Regions from separate parts of the Halomonas sp. DP8Y7-3 genome, predicted to be linked through region 2. Evidence: predicted binding sites of a transcription regulator. Region 2 holds the regulator's gene; the other holds the start of a gene.

Region 1 (5,395 bases), on a different contig from region 2:
AAGGGCTACCTGGATCGTCTGCGCGAGATCTGCTCGGCCCACGATATCCTGCTGATCTTCGATGAGGTCATTACCGCCTTCGGGCGCAGCGGTGCCCGCACCGGAGCCGAGGCCTTCGGGGTGACGCCAGACCTGATGACGGTGGCCAAGCAGATCACCAACGGTACGGTGCCCATGGGCGCGGTGATTGCGTCCAGCGAGATCTTCGACACCTTCATGCACGCAGGCGGTGCCGAGCACGCCATCGAATTCACCCATGGCTACACCTACAGCGGACATCCGGTGGCCTGTGCCGCGGCCCTGGCGTCGCTGGAGCTGTTGGAGCGGGAAGACTTTCCCGGCCAGGTCAGGGCCATCGCCCCCGCATTCGAGGACCGTCTGCATGCCTTGAAGGGTCGCCCCCATGTGGTCGATATCCGCAACTATGGCCTGGCCGGAGCGATTCAGCTGGCACCAAGGGACGGAGACCCGAGCATTCGCCCAAGGGACGCACATCTGGCCCTGTGGGAAGCGGGTTTCTACGTGCGCTTTGGCGGCGATACCCTGCAGTTTGGTCCTCCTTTCGGCACCACAGAGGCGGAGCTCGAGCGACTGTTCGACGCCGTGGCCACCACCCTCGACCGCCTGGCGTAAGCACATTGAGCGCCCCAGGGGCCAAACATCAGCGCTGACGGGTGAGTAGCAAGAACGGTTATCCACGCCACATCGACAGCCTGTGGACAACCTTTACACCCATCATTCACAGCATTATCCACAGGCAGGTGTCATGCCTGCCTGTGGCCACTGTTCACACCGATATCGTCGCTGGACCCACCGTCCAGACATCACCCTTAAAGACAAGAGGTCTTCAATGGAATACGTCAGTCACTGGATCAATGGCCAGGACCTGGAGTCCAGCCGCACCTTGCCGGTCACCAATCCCGCCACCGGCGCTACCATCCGCCAGGTGGCCGAGGGCGATGCCACCACCGTGCAGGCCGCCATCGAGGCAGCCAAGGCCGCCTTCCCGGCCTGGCGCGACACCCCGCCAGCCAAGCGCGCTCAGGTGATGTACCGGTTCAAGGCGCTGCTGGAGCGTGACGCCGAGCGTCTGGTCCAGCTGATCAGCGAGGAACACGGCAAGACCGTCGAAGACGCCATGGGCGAGCTCAAGCGCGGTATCGAGAACGTGGAATACGCCTGCGGCGTACCGGAACTGCTCAAGGGCGAATACTCCCACAACGTGGGCCCCTCCATTGACGCGTTCTCCAACTTCCAGCCGCTGGGGGTCGTCGCGGGCATCACTCCGTTCAACTTCCCGGCCATGGTGCCGCTGTGGATGTACCCGATGGCGATTGCCTGCGGCAACGCCTTTATCCTCAAGCCTTCCGAAAAGGACCCCTCCGCGGCGGTCGCGGTCGCCAAGCTGCTGGAAGAGGCGGGCCTGCCCCAGGGCATCATGAGCGTCGTACAAGGTGGCCGTGAGACCGTGGAGGCGCTGCTGGATGCCCCCGACGTCAAGGCCATTTCCTTTGTTGGCTCCACTCCCATCGCCGAAACCATCTACCGCCGTGGCGCCGAAAGCGGCAAGCGCGTGCAGGCCCTCGGTGGCGCCAAGAACCACGCCATCGTGCTGCCCGACGCTGACATCGACAATGCCGCCAACACCCTGATGGGGGCTGCCTTCGGCAGCGCTGGCGAACGCTGCATGGCCATTTCGGTGGCGGTGTGTGTCGGCGATGACACCGCTGATCGCTTGATCGAGGCGATGACGCCGAAGATCGCCGCGCTGAAGATCGGCCCCGGCACCGACAAGGGCCTGGACATGGGTGCCCTGGTCACCGCCCAGCATCGTGACAAGGTGCTCGGCTATATCGAGAAGGGCATTCAGGAAGGCGCCGACCTGGTCGCCGATGGGCGCGACCTGGTGGTGCAAGGCCATGAAGACGGCTTCTTCGTCGGCGGCTGCCTGTTCGACCGGGTTACCCCGCAGATGACCATCTATGCAGAAGAAATCTTCGGCCCGGTGCTGTGCGTGGTGCGGGTATCGAGCCTGGATGAAGCCATCGACCTGACCAACGCCCACGAGTACGGCAACGGCACCTGCCTGTTCACCCGTGACGGTGAAGCTGCTCGCCGCTTCACCGATGCCATCGAGGTTGGCATGGTCGGCATCAACGTGCCGCTGCCGGTACCGGTGGCAAGCCACAGCTTCGGTGGCTGGAAGCGCTCGCTGTTTGGTGACCTACATGCCTACGGCCCTGACGCGGTGCGCTTCTATACTCGCCGCAAGGCCGTGTCCCAGCGCTGGCCATCCTCCTTCGAGACCGCCAAGGCAGAGTTCAACTTCCCTTCCGGCGGACAGTAACCCCTGCATTCGATACAACAACGGGCCCCCAGGGGCCCGTTTTCTTTTGCCGTCACACGCTATTGTCACTCCAGGCCGAGCGGCGAACAGATCCCTTGCACAGCCCATCCACCGATTACCACACGCTTATTCACAGTCAAACCGCATACTTATCCACACCCTATTGCAGCAACGTGCCCCTCCTCCCATCGACCTTGCTCTCACCCGCGCCATCACATGGGCACTCCCGCCCTCCCCGTGCACTGATATGCATCAAGCCGGGTGGGCAGCACCGGGGCTAGCATGGCGCCACTGTTCACGCAGAGCCCACTGCCGAGGATTCACATGGAACTGGTCTGTCCCGCGGGTAGCCTGCCCGCCCTGAAGCGCGCCGTGGACGAGGGCGCCAATGCGGTCTACTTCGGTTTTCAGAATGCCACCAATGCCCGCCAGTTCGCCGGGCTCAACTTCACCGACAAGCGCGCGAAGGAAGGTATCGCCTATGCCCACGCCCGCGGCTGTCGGGTGTTCTGCGCCATCAATACCTATCCCCAGCAAGCAAGCCTTGAGCAGTGGTGCGAGGCGGTGGACCAGGCCGCCGCGCTCGGGGTCGATGCCCTGATCCTGGCCGACCCTGGACTGCTGGCCTACGCCGCCGAGCGTCACCCGGAGCTCCCCCGGCACCTGTCGGTGCAGGGGTCCGCCACCAGCCACGAGGCGCTGTCGTTCTATCACCGAGAGTTCGGTATCCGCCGCGCGGTGCTGCCTCGGGTACTGTCGGTCCAGCAGGTGAGAGCCCTGGCCCGCCATAGCCCGGTGGAGCTGGAGGTGTTCGCCTTCGGCAGCCTGTGCATCATGGCCGAGGGCCGCTGCTACCTCTCCTCCTACCTGACCGGCGAGTCCCCCAATACCCACGGCGTGTGCTCGCCCGCGGCCCATGTGCGCTGGGAAGAGACCGCAAGCGGCCGCGAATCACGCCTGAACGGCGTCCTGATCGATCGCTACCGCGCCGATGAGCAGGCCGGCTACCCAACCCTGTGCAAGGGGCGCTTCAACGTCGAGGGCGAGATCGGCCACGCCATCGAAGCGCCGACCAGCCTCAATACCCTGGACCTGCTGCCGCAACTGGCCGACCTCGGTATCAAGGCGATCAAGATCGAAGGACGCCAACGCAGCCCGGCCTACGTGGGCAGCGTCACCCGGGTGTGGCGCCAGGCGCTGGATCATCTGGCAAGCCACGGCGACGACTATCGTCCGCAGCCCCAATGGGATGCCGCCCTGGCGCCGCTGGCCGAAGGCTCCACCCACACCCTAGGCGCTTACGAGCGCAACTGGAAATAGGCGCTTACGAGCGCAACTGGAAATAGGCGCTTACGAGCGCAACTGGAAATGACAGGAGGCGAGATGACTGCTGCTTCACTGGAGTTGAGCCTTGGCCCGGTATCCTTCTACTGGACCCGTGAGCGCTACTTCGCTTTCTATGAACGGGCCTGCCACTGGCCGCTCTCTGCTGTGACCCTGGGCGAAACCGTGTGCTCGCGCCGACGAGACATGAAGCTTGCCGACTGGCTGGAGATCGGCCACCAGCTCGCCGCCGCCGGCAAGCAGGTGATGCTCGGCTCCCAGACCCTGATCGAGTCCAACGCCGACCTGCGCGACCTGGCCAAGCTGTGTGATAACGGTGATTTTCTCATTGAGGCCAACGACATGGGAGCAGTACACCGACTATCGGAAGCAGGACTGCCGTTTGTCGGCGGCGCCGCCCTCAATCTCTACAACGTGCCAAGCCTCAGGGTGCTCAAGGACTGCGGCATGTTCCGTTTCGTCGCCCCGGTGGAGATGCCCGGCAAGGACCTCGCCCGGTTGCTGGCCGATACCCGCGGCGCGGGGCTGGCGCTGGACTGCGAGGTGCTGGCCTACGGCCACCTTCCGCTGGCCTGGTCGTCGCGCTGCTTCACCGCGCGCCACCACCAGCATCCCAAGGATCGCTGCCAGTTCGTCTGTCAGAACTATCCGGAGGGCCTGCCCCTGACTACCCAGGACGACAGCCGTCGGCTGTTCACCTTGAACGGCATCCAGACCCTGTCCGGCGCCTGTCAGGATTTGCGCCACGAACTGGGTGACATGGCCGATATGGGGGTCGCCATGGCCCGCCTGAGCCCCCGCACCGAAGGCATGGCCGAGGTGGTGGCAGACTTCGACCAGGCCCGCCAGGGCCGCTGCCCGGCACCCTCGCCGCTGACGCTGGTCGACGCCGAGCTGTGCAACGGCTATTGGCATGGTAAAGCGGGCATGGATCTGGCAGTGCTGGAAGACTGACCGGGACAGCGGGAAGCCGATATCTCGGCTTCCCGCGCATTGGCTCAGCGCGAAAGCCAGCGCTGAAGTGTGCCGAGGGCCTCGGCCAGATAAGGATGCAGCAGTGCCATTTCCTGGCCATCGAGCAGGTTCTTCACGGTCAGCCCCAGTTCGGTATCACCCTCCAGGCAAAGCCGTCGCTGGAAGAACAGGCTGTCCGGGTCTTCCTCGCGCTGGGCAAGACACACAAACTCCCGCCAACCACCCTTGATGCTGACCTCCCAAGGCAGGTCCGTGGCCCTGAGCCGGCCATCCTCGAGGGTCATCGTCACCGCAATGGCCAGGTCCTCAATCTCGAGCGCCACCCGACGGCCTTCCAGCACGTCGAACTCACCTTCTGCCAGCGGCTCGGCCAGGGTGCGATTGAGCCAGGGCTCGAGACTTGAGCGCAACAGCGGCAAGGGCAAGGGGCCGACCCGACGCATCAGTGCCAGATGCAGACAATGGGGCACGCGAACCAGCGTTCCGGACGATAGCGGTGGCAGTGAGGGCAAGGCGGGTAGCGAGAGCGAGGGTAGCGACAGTGAACCCAGCGGCGACAGCGACATGACGATTTCCTGATCAGGCGGCACGACGCCGCCGGGTCATGCTAGCGATACACCCGGCCTGTGTTCGTGATATGTATCAATACCGACCCACGCACCAACGCTTCTCGCGACAGCAACCGCGCAACGGCTGCCGCCGAGTCGCAGCGAGTAGCGACCGACAAAA
Region 2 (5,395 bases):
TGGCGCCTTGGACGCCCGGACTTTGCCCTGACCAGCCAGCCCCCCCTCGACGTACCAGGCGACGGCCTGTGGCTGCTGCTGGCATGCGAGGGGCAGGCTGTCGCCTGGTTCCAGCTACACGACCAGCCCCGCACAGACGCCGCCATGACCCTTGCGGCTATCCGCGAAGCGGGTATCGAGATCGAGATCCTGTCCGGCGATCGCCCCGGCAACGTTCAGCCACTGGCCGATCAGCTGGGGGTAGCGCAGTGGCACGGCAACGCCAGTCCCGAGGACAAGCTCACATTGGTCCGCAAGCGTCAGCAAGCGGGAGAGGTCGTTGCCATGGTGGGAGATGGCATCAACGATGTGCCCGTTCTGGCCGGGGCGGACCTCGCCATTGCCGTTGCTGGCGCCAGTGACCTGACCCGCACTCGCGCCGACCTGATCTTGCTCGGCGAGCCGCTGGAGCGTATCGTCCAGGCTATCCATAGCGCACGCCAGACGCGCCGCATCATTCGCCAGAACCTCGCCTGGTCAGTGCTCTACAACGTCGTCGCGCTGCCCGCCGCCGCGCTGGGCTTCGTGCCTCCGTGGCTCGCCGCCATCGGCATGTCGATCAGCTCGCTGCTGGTCATAGGCAATGCCCTTCGCCTGCGACGCGCGGCGCCGCCATCATCCTCACGTCTTGCCGTAGCGGCACATGCTCAATGAACATTCTCTATCTGTTGATACCGCTGTCGCTGATCCTGTTGAGTCTGGCGGTATGGGCGTTTTTCTGGGCGGTTCGCAACGATCAATTCGACGATCTGGAGGGGCCTGCCTATCGCATCCTGTTCGAGGACGAAGACCCGCCGACACCGAACCCATCCAGAAAGCCGGCAAGAGAGACGCCGGTCGATGACGCAGCAGCCGACGAGCATGATTCCACGCCACCCCCTGGATCCTGAGCAGAACGCATGAACCCAGTAGGTCTAGACCTGCCGCCCGCGATGGCGGCGTTTGTCTTCGGGCTGCTTGGCGGAGCACATTGCATCGGCATGTGCGGCGGTATAATGAGTGCCCTGACCTTTGCCATTCCCCCGAGCATGCGCCACCCTATTCGTGTAGGAATTTTACTACTCGGCTACAACTCGGGGCGTCTGTTCAGCTACTGCCTGGCAGGCGCTATGGTCGCAAGCCTAGGCTCTGTGGTGGCGCTGGCACCGGGCATGCGGGACCTGCTGCAGGTGGTTGCCAGCCTGATGCTGATCACGATGGCGCTTTACATTGCCAACCTGTGGAAAGGGCTACGCTGGCTGGAGGCATTGGGCCAGCGCCTGTGGAGGTACCTGGAGCCAGCAGGACGTCGCCTGTTGCCAGTGGTCAAGCTACCTCAGGCGATTGCACTCGGGGCCATCTGGGGCTGGCTGCCCTGTGGCCTGGTGTATTCCATGCTGGCATGGAGCATGGCCATCGCAGACCCTGCCCGTGGAGCACTACTCATGCTCTGCTTTGGCCTGGGAACGCTACCGGCACTAGTGACAACAGGGATTGCTGCACGCCAACTGCAGAGTTTGCTGGCACACCCTGCCACTCGATTTATGGCAGCGGGCATGATTGTCGGTTTAGCTGTATGGAATATCCTACAAATTGTAGGAAATTGACGACCATCATATCGCCGCCAGATTATTGAGGCAAAAGAGGTATATGCACCTTTGGCCCAATATCTGCGTGTAGAATAGCGACAATAGCATGCAGCTAGGGCAAGCCAGTTTCCTACATGCCCTGCTCATCATGAACCCCAGACCCACAGGAGCTGCGAATGAGTCCATCGGCCCAAGATCGACGGCGCCCCATGCTACATGAGACTCGTTGCGAGTCCTGCAGCTTGAGTTCCCTGTGCCTTCCGTTGTCGCTGGAGACCGCTGACCTCGAGCGCTTCGATTCCATTATCCGTCGTCACCCTCCGATCAAGAAGGGCACTCGGCTGGTCGAGCAGGGAGATCGCTTCACGAGCGTCTTCGCGGTTCGCTCCGGTAGTCTCAAGCAGATCACCACCGAGGGTAGTGGCGAAGCGCAGCTGACCAACTTCTTCTTGCCCAGTGAACTGGTCGGCCTGGATGGCATCGACGACGGCAGATACCCCGGCAGCGTGGTGGCACTCGAGACCACGACCGTATGTGAGATTCCCTTCGATCGCCTTGACGCCCTGACCCAGACGCTGCCGGAACTACGCGCGCAACTGTTCCGCACCCTCAGCAAGGAGCTGCGCGAAGATCGCCGCATGATGCAGCTGCTGTCGCGCAAGACCGCTGACCAACGACTGGCCTGCTTCTTCCTCGGTCTGTCCGACCGTTTCCGACGTCGCGGCTACTCGCCGTTCAGCTTCCGCCTGTCCATGTCCCGGGCAGATATCGGCAACCACCTGGGACTTGCCGTCGAAACGGTCAGCCGCATTCTGGGGCGCTTTCAACAGCAGGACCTGGTGGCGGTCTCTGGACGGGAGGTCAATATCCTGGACCTCGCCTCACTGTCGAACCTGGCTGACACCGACGCCAGCTGATCCCGCGGCGCTGACAGGGCCTGCGGCCGACAGCGACCGATAGACGTCGTGCCACGCCCCAAGCCCAGCCCCCCTAGGTAGGGCGACGATATACCGGCTCCATCAACAAAAGAGGCCGCATCCCAGGATGCGGCCTCTTGCTATCTTATCGGGACGAGCGTTCAGACATTGAAGAGGGCCACTGCGTGATGTGGCCCTAGCTCGCTTCACGCTTCAGCAGTGCCTTTTCAGCAAGGCATGTTCAGCAGAGGCTCTTCAGCAGGGCGTGTTCAGGCGAGCTTAGTCGGCATCAACGATATCAATACGCCGAGCCTGGCGATGCGCCTGCTCGGCCTCCAGCCCTTCAAAGTCGAACAGCTCGCGGTCCGCCAGCTGCGAGGGTGCCACGTTGGTCACGGCCTTGAACATGCTCTCCAGGCGCCCAGGGTGCTTGGCCTCCCACTCTGCCAGCATTTCCTTCACCACCTGGCGCTGCAGGTTGGGCTGCGAACCGCAGAGATTGCAGGGAATGATCGGAAAGGCCATGGCATCGCTGTAGGCCTGGATGTCCGCCTCGCGGCAGTACGCCAGCGGCCGGATGACAATGTTCTTGCCATCATCGGACAGCAGCTTGGGCGGCATGGCCTTGAGACTTCCTCCGAAGAACATGTTGAGGAACAGCGTCTCGAGAATATCCTCGCGGTGGTGTCCCAGGGCAATCTTGGTCGCACCGATCTCTTCCGCAAAACCGTACAGCGACCCTCGGCGCAGTCGCGAGCACAGCGCGCAGGTGGTCTTGCCCTCGGGGGTCTTTTCCTTCACCACCGAGTAGGTGTCACGCTCGAGGATGTGGTAGTCCACGCCAATGCTGTCCAGGTAGTCCGGTAGCACGTGCTCGGGAAAGCCGGGCTGCTTCTGGTCGAGGTTGACCGCCACCAGGGAGAAGTTCACCGGCGCATTGCGCTGCAGGCTGCGAAGAATCTCGAGCATGGTGTAGCTGTCCTTGCCGCCGGACAGGCATACCATGACCTTGTCGCCTTCCTGAATCATGCCGTAATCGATGATGGCGTTGCCGGTCTGACGCCGCAGACGCTTCTGCAGCTTGTTGAACTCGCGCTTGGCCTTGGCCTGGGCGCGCTCGTCGTCAGCTGCCGGGGACGCGGCATCACGACGGTCGAGGACACGGGGATCAAACAGGGAGGCGGAAGCGGGCTGAGCAGACATGGGCTGGGCACATCACGGCTGAAAATGAAGACCCGCTAGTCTATCACTCACGTCCGCTACAGGCGAAGAAGTCAGCAACCACTCACCCCTGCGATTACGCTGGTTCACAACCGCGTATCCTGGGCCAAGGTGCTTTTGACTAGCCGCCCTGTGACTAGCCGCCCTGTGAAGAGAGGACCTGTGACAAGACGACCTGTGGCTAGACGACTTGTAGTGCCAGCAGATAGCGCGCCACCACACCAAGCAACAGCAGCAAGATGCCGAAGCGTTGCCAGGCGTGCTCACTCACCGTCAGCGTCAGACGCTTCTCCCAGAACTTGACCATCCCCCACAGGTCACGGGTGCGGCGATAGTACTGGCAGTAAGCCACCATCACAGCCAACAGGCCAAGCGATAGCAAGGTCGGCTCAAGCAACATCATCAGACCATGAAGGCTCATGCAAAGATCTCCCCATTACGGTGACTACGGCACCTGACACGCCGCTCGTCCCAGGTCACGCGTCGTGACAGCGGCGTGGATGGCATCATCGGGACGACTCGGCCAGCGCGTCGGCGTCCAGCCGCAAATGCATCAGTGCCGTAGTGACGGCATCACCCAATGCGGTATGCCGTCCCATGATCGGCACTCCCAGGCGCTCTGCCAATTGTTCGAAAGTCGGCTGCAGCTCAAGTTCGGGATGGCTGCGCCGCATCCGCTTGCGGTACTGCTGCGCCACATCGATGGTGGCGTTAGGCAACGAGAAGCCAAACTCCGCCTTGAGATAGCGATCGAGCATGGCCAGGTCAAAGTCGATGCACCACCCCACCAGCGGACGGTTGCCGATGAATTCCAGCAGCGTCTCGAGGGCATCACGCACCGGCATTCCCCCCTCAAGATCGACCCCACGCAGGCGGTGAATCTTGATGGAATCACCATCCAGGCTGGCCGGGGGCTCCAGGCGCAGATCAAGCGACTCGCTGGTCAACACGCGCCCATCGTGGATCCGCACTGCCGCAATCGACACCAGTTCGGCGCGACGCGTATCCAGGCCGGTGGTCTCACAGTCGATGGACACCAACTCATCACCGGTGTAGGGATTGAACAGCCAGGCAAAATCGCCATCGGCTTGACGACGGCGGTCGGCCGCACGTCTGATCGCTCGCAGCATGGGGTACTCTCCTAAACGAAACCACTGACGCCAGGTCAGTTTTCCCTGAGGCGATGCCTCGACGCTCATGCATACTCCAGGTGATAACGATGGGACAGACTGCCCTTGAACTCCTTCACCAGATGAAGTGCCTCCCGCAACAGGTCACGCTCCAGGGAGTTGAGGGACTGCACCACCACGTTGTCGCTGGCCAGGAGATCATCGCGCTGGCACCTGAGCTGGGCCTTGAGCCTCAGCTCACTGAACAGTGACAGCGCCTCACCGAGGTCTTCCGCCACCTCTGCATCGAGGCGACCGAGCCTAGCCAGAGCGGACAGGCGATCGTGGGTCGAGGTCTCGCGCAGACCAGCATCCAGCGCCATGGTGCGAACCCCATGAACGATCGGGAAGATGCCCCCTTTCTTGATGTCGATGCCGTGTGCGGGCTTCTTGAGCGAGCCGAACAGCGTCAATGGCGTAGAGAACCGCAGTACCGCGCGGGCCAGATGGGTCAGCAATAGCGCGTTGCCCCTGGTCTCCT

Evidence for each region. Region 2 encodes FNR, which switches genes on or off when oxygen is low (the NO sensors DNR and NnrR bind a similar motif). Its sites were predicted from a motif close to TTGATNTANATCAA; they were not measured.
Region 1: KUV86_RS05875 (peptidase U32 family protein) is a predicted target of FNR. The motif match lies at 2,590-2,603, and genes of this name have one in related genera.

The regions. Positions count from the first base shown of each region.
Region 1 is NZ_JAHVIO010000004.1:145,210-150,604, forward strand. It holds gene KUV86_RS05865 (aminotransferase class III-fold pyridoxal phosphate-dependent enzyme) at 1-633, shown strand, start outside; gene KUV86_RS05870 (CoA-acylating methylmalonate-semialdehyde dehydrogenase) at 851-2,347, shown strand; gene KUV86_RS05875 (peptidase U32 family protein) at 2,672-3,667, shown strand; gene KUV86_RS05880 (U32 family peptidase) at 3,731-4,645, shown strand; gene KUV86_RS05885 (SCP2 domain-containing protein) at 4,690-5,232, opposite strand.
Region 2 is NZ_JAHVIO010000009.1:263,676-269,070, reverse strand. It holds gene KUV86_RS10915 (heavy metal translocating P-type ATPase) at 1-693, shown strand, start outside; gene ccoS (cbb3-type cytochrome oxidase assembly protein CcoS) at 690-929, shown strand; gene KUV86_RS10905 (sulfite exporter TauE/SafE family protein) at 939-1,625, shown strand; gene fnr (fumarate/nitrate reduction transcriptional regulator Fnr) at 1,784-2,524, shown strand; gene ttcA (tRNA 2-thiocytidine(32) synthetase TtcA) at 2,804-3,727, opposite strand; gene KUV86_RS10890 (hypothetical protein) at 3,927-4,166, opposite strand; gene KUV86_RS10885 (3'-5' exonuclease) at 4,252-4,875, opposite strand; gene KUV86_RS10880 (putative nucleotidyltransferase substrate binding domain-containing protein) at 4,941-5,395, opposite strand, start outside.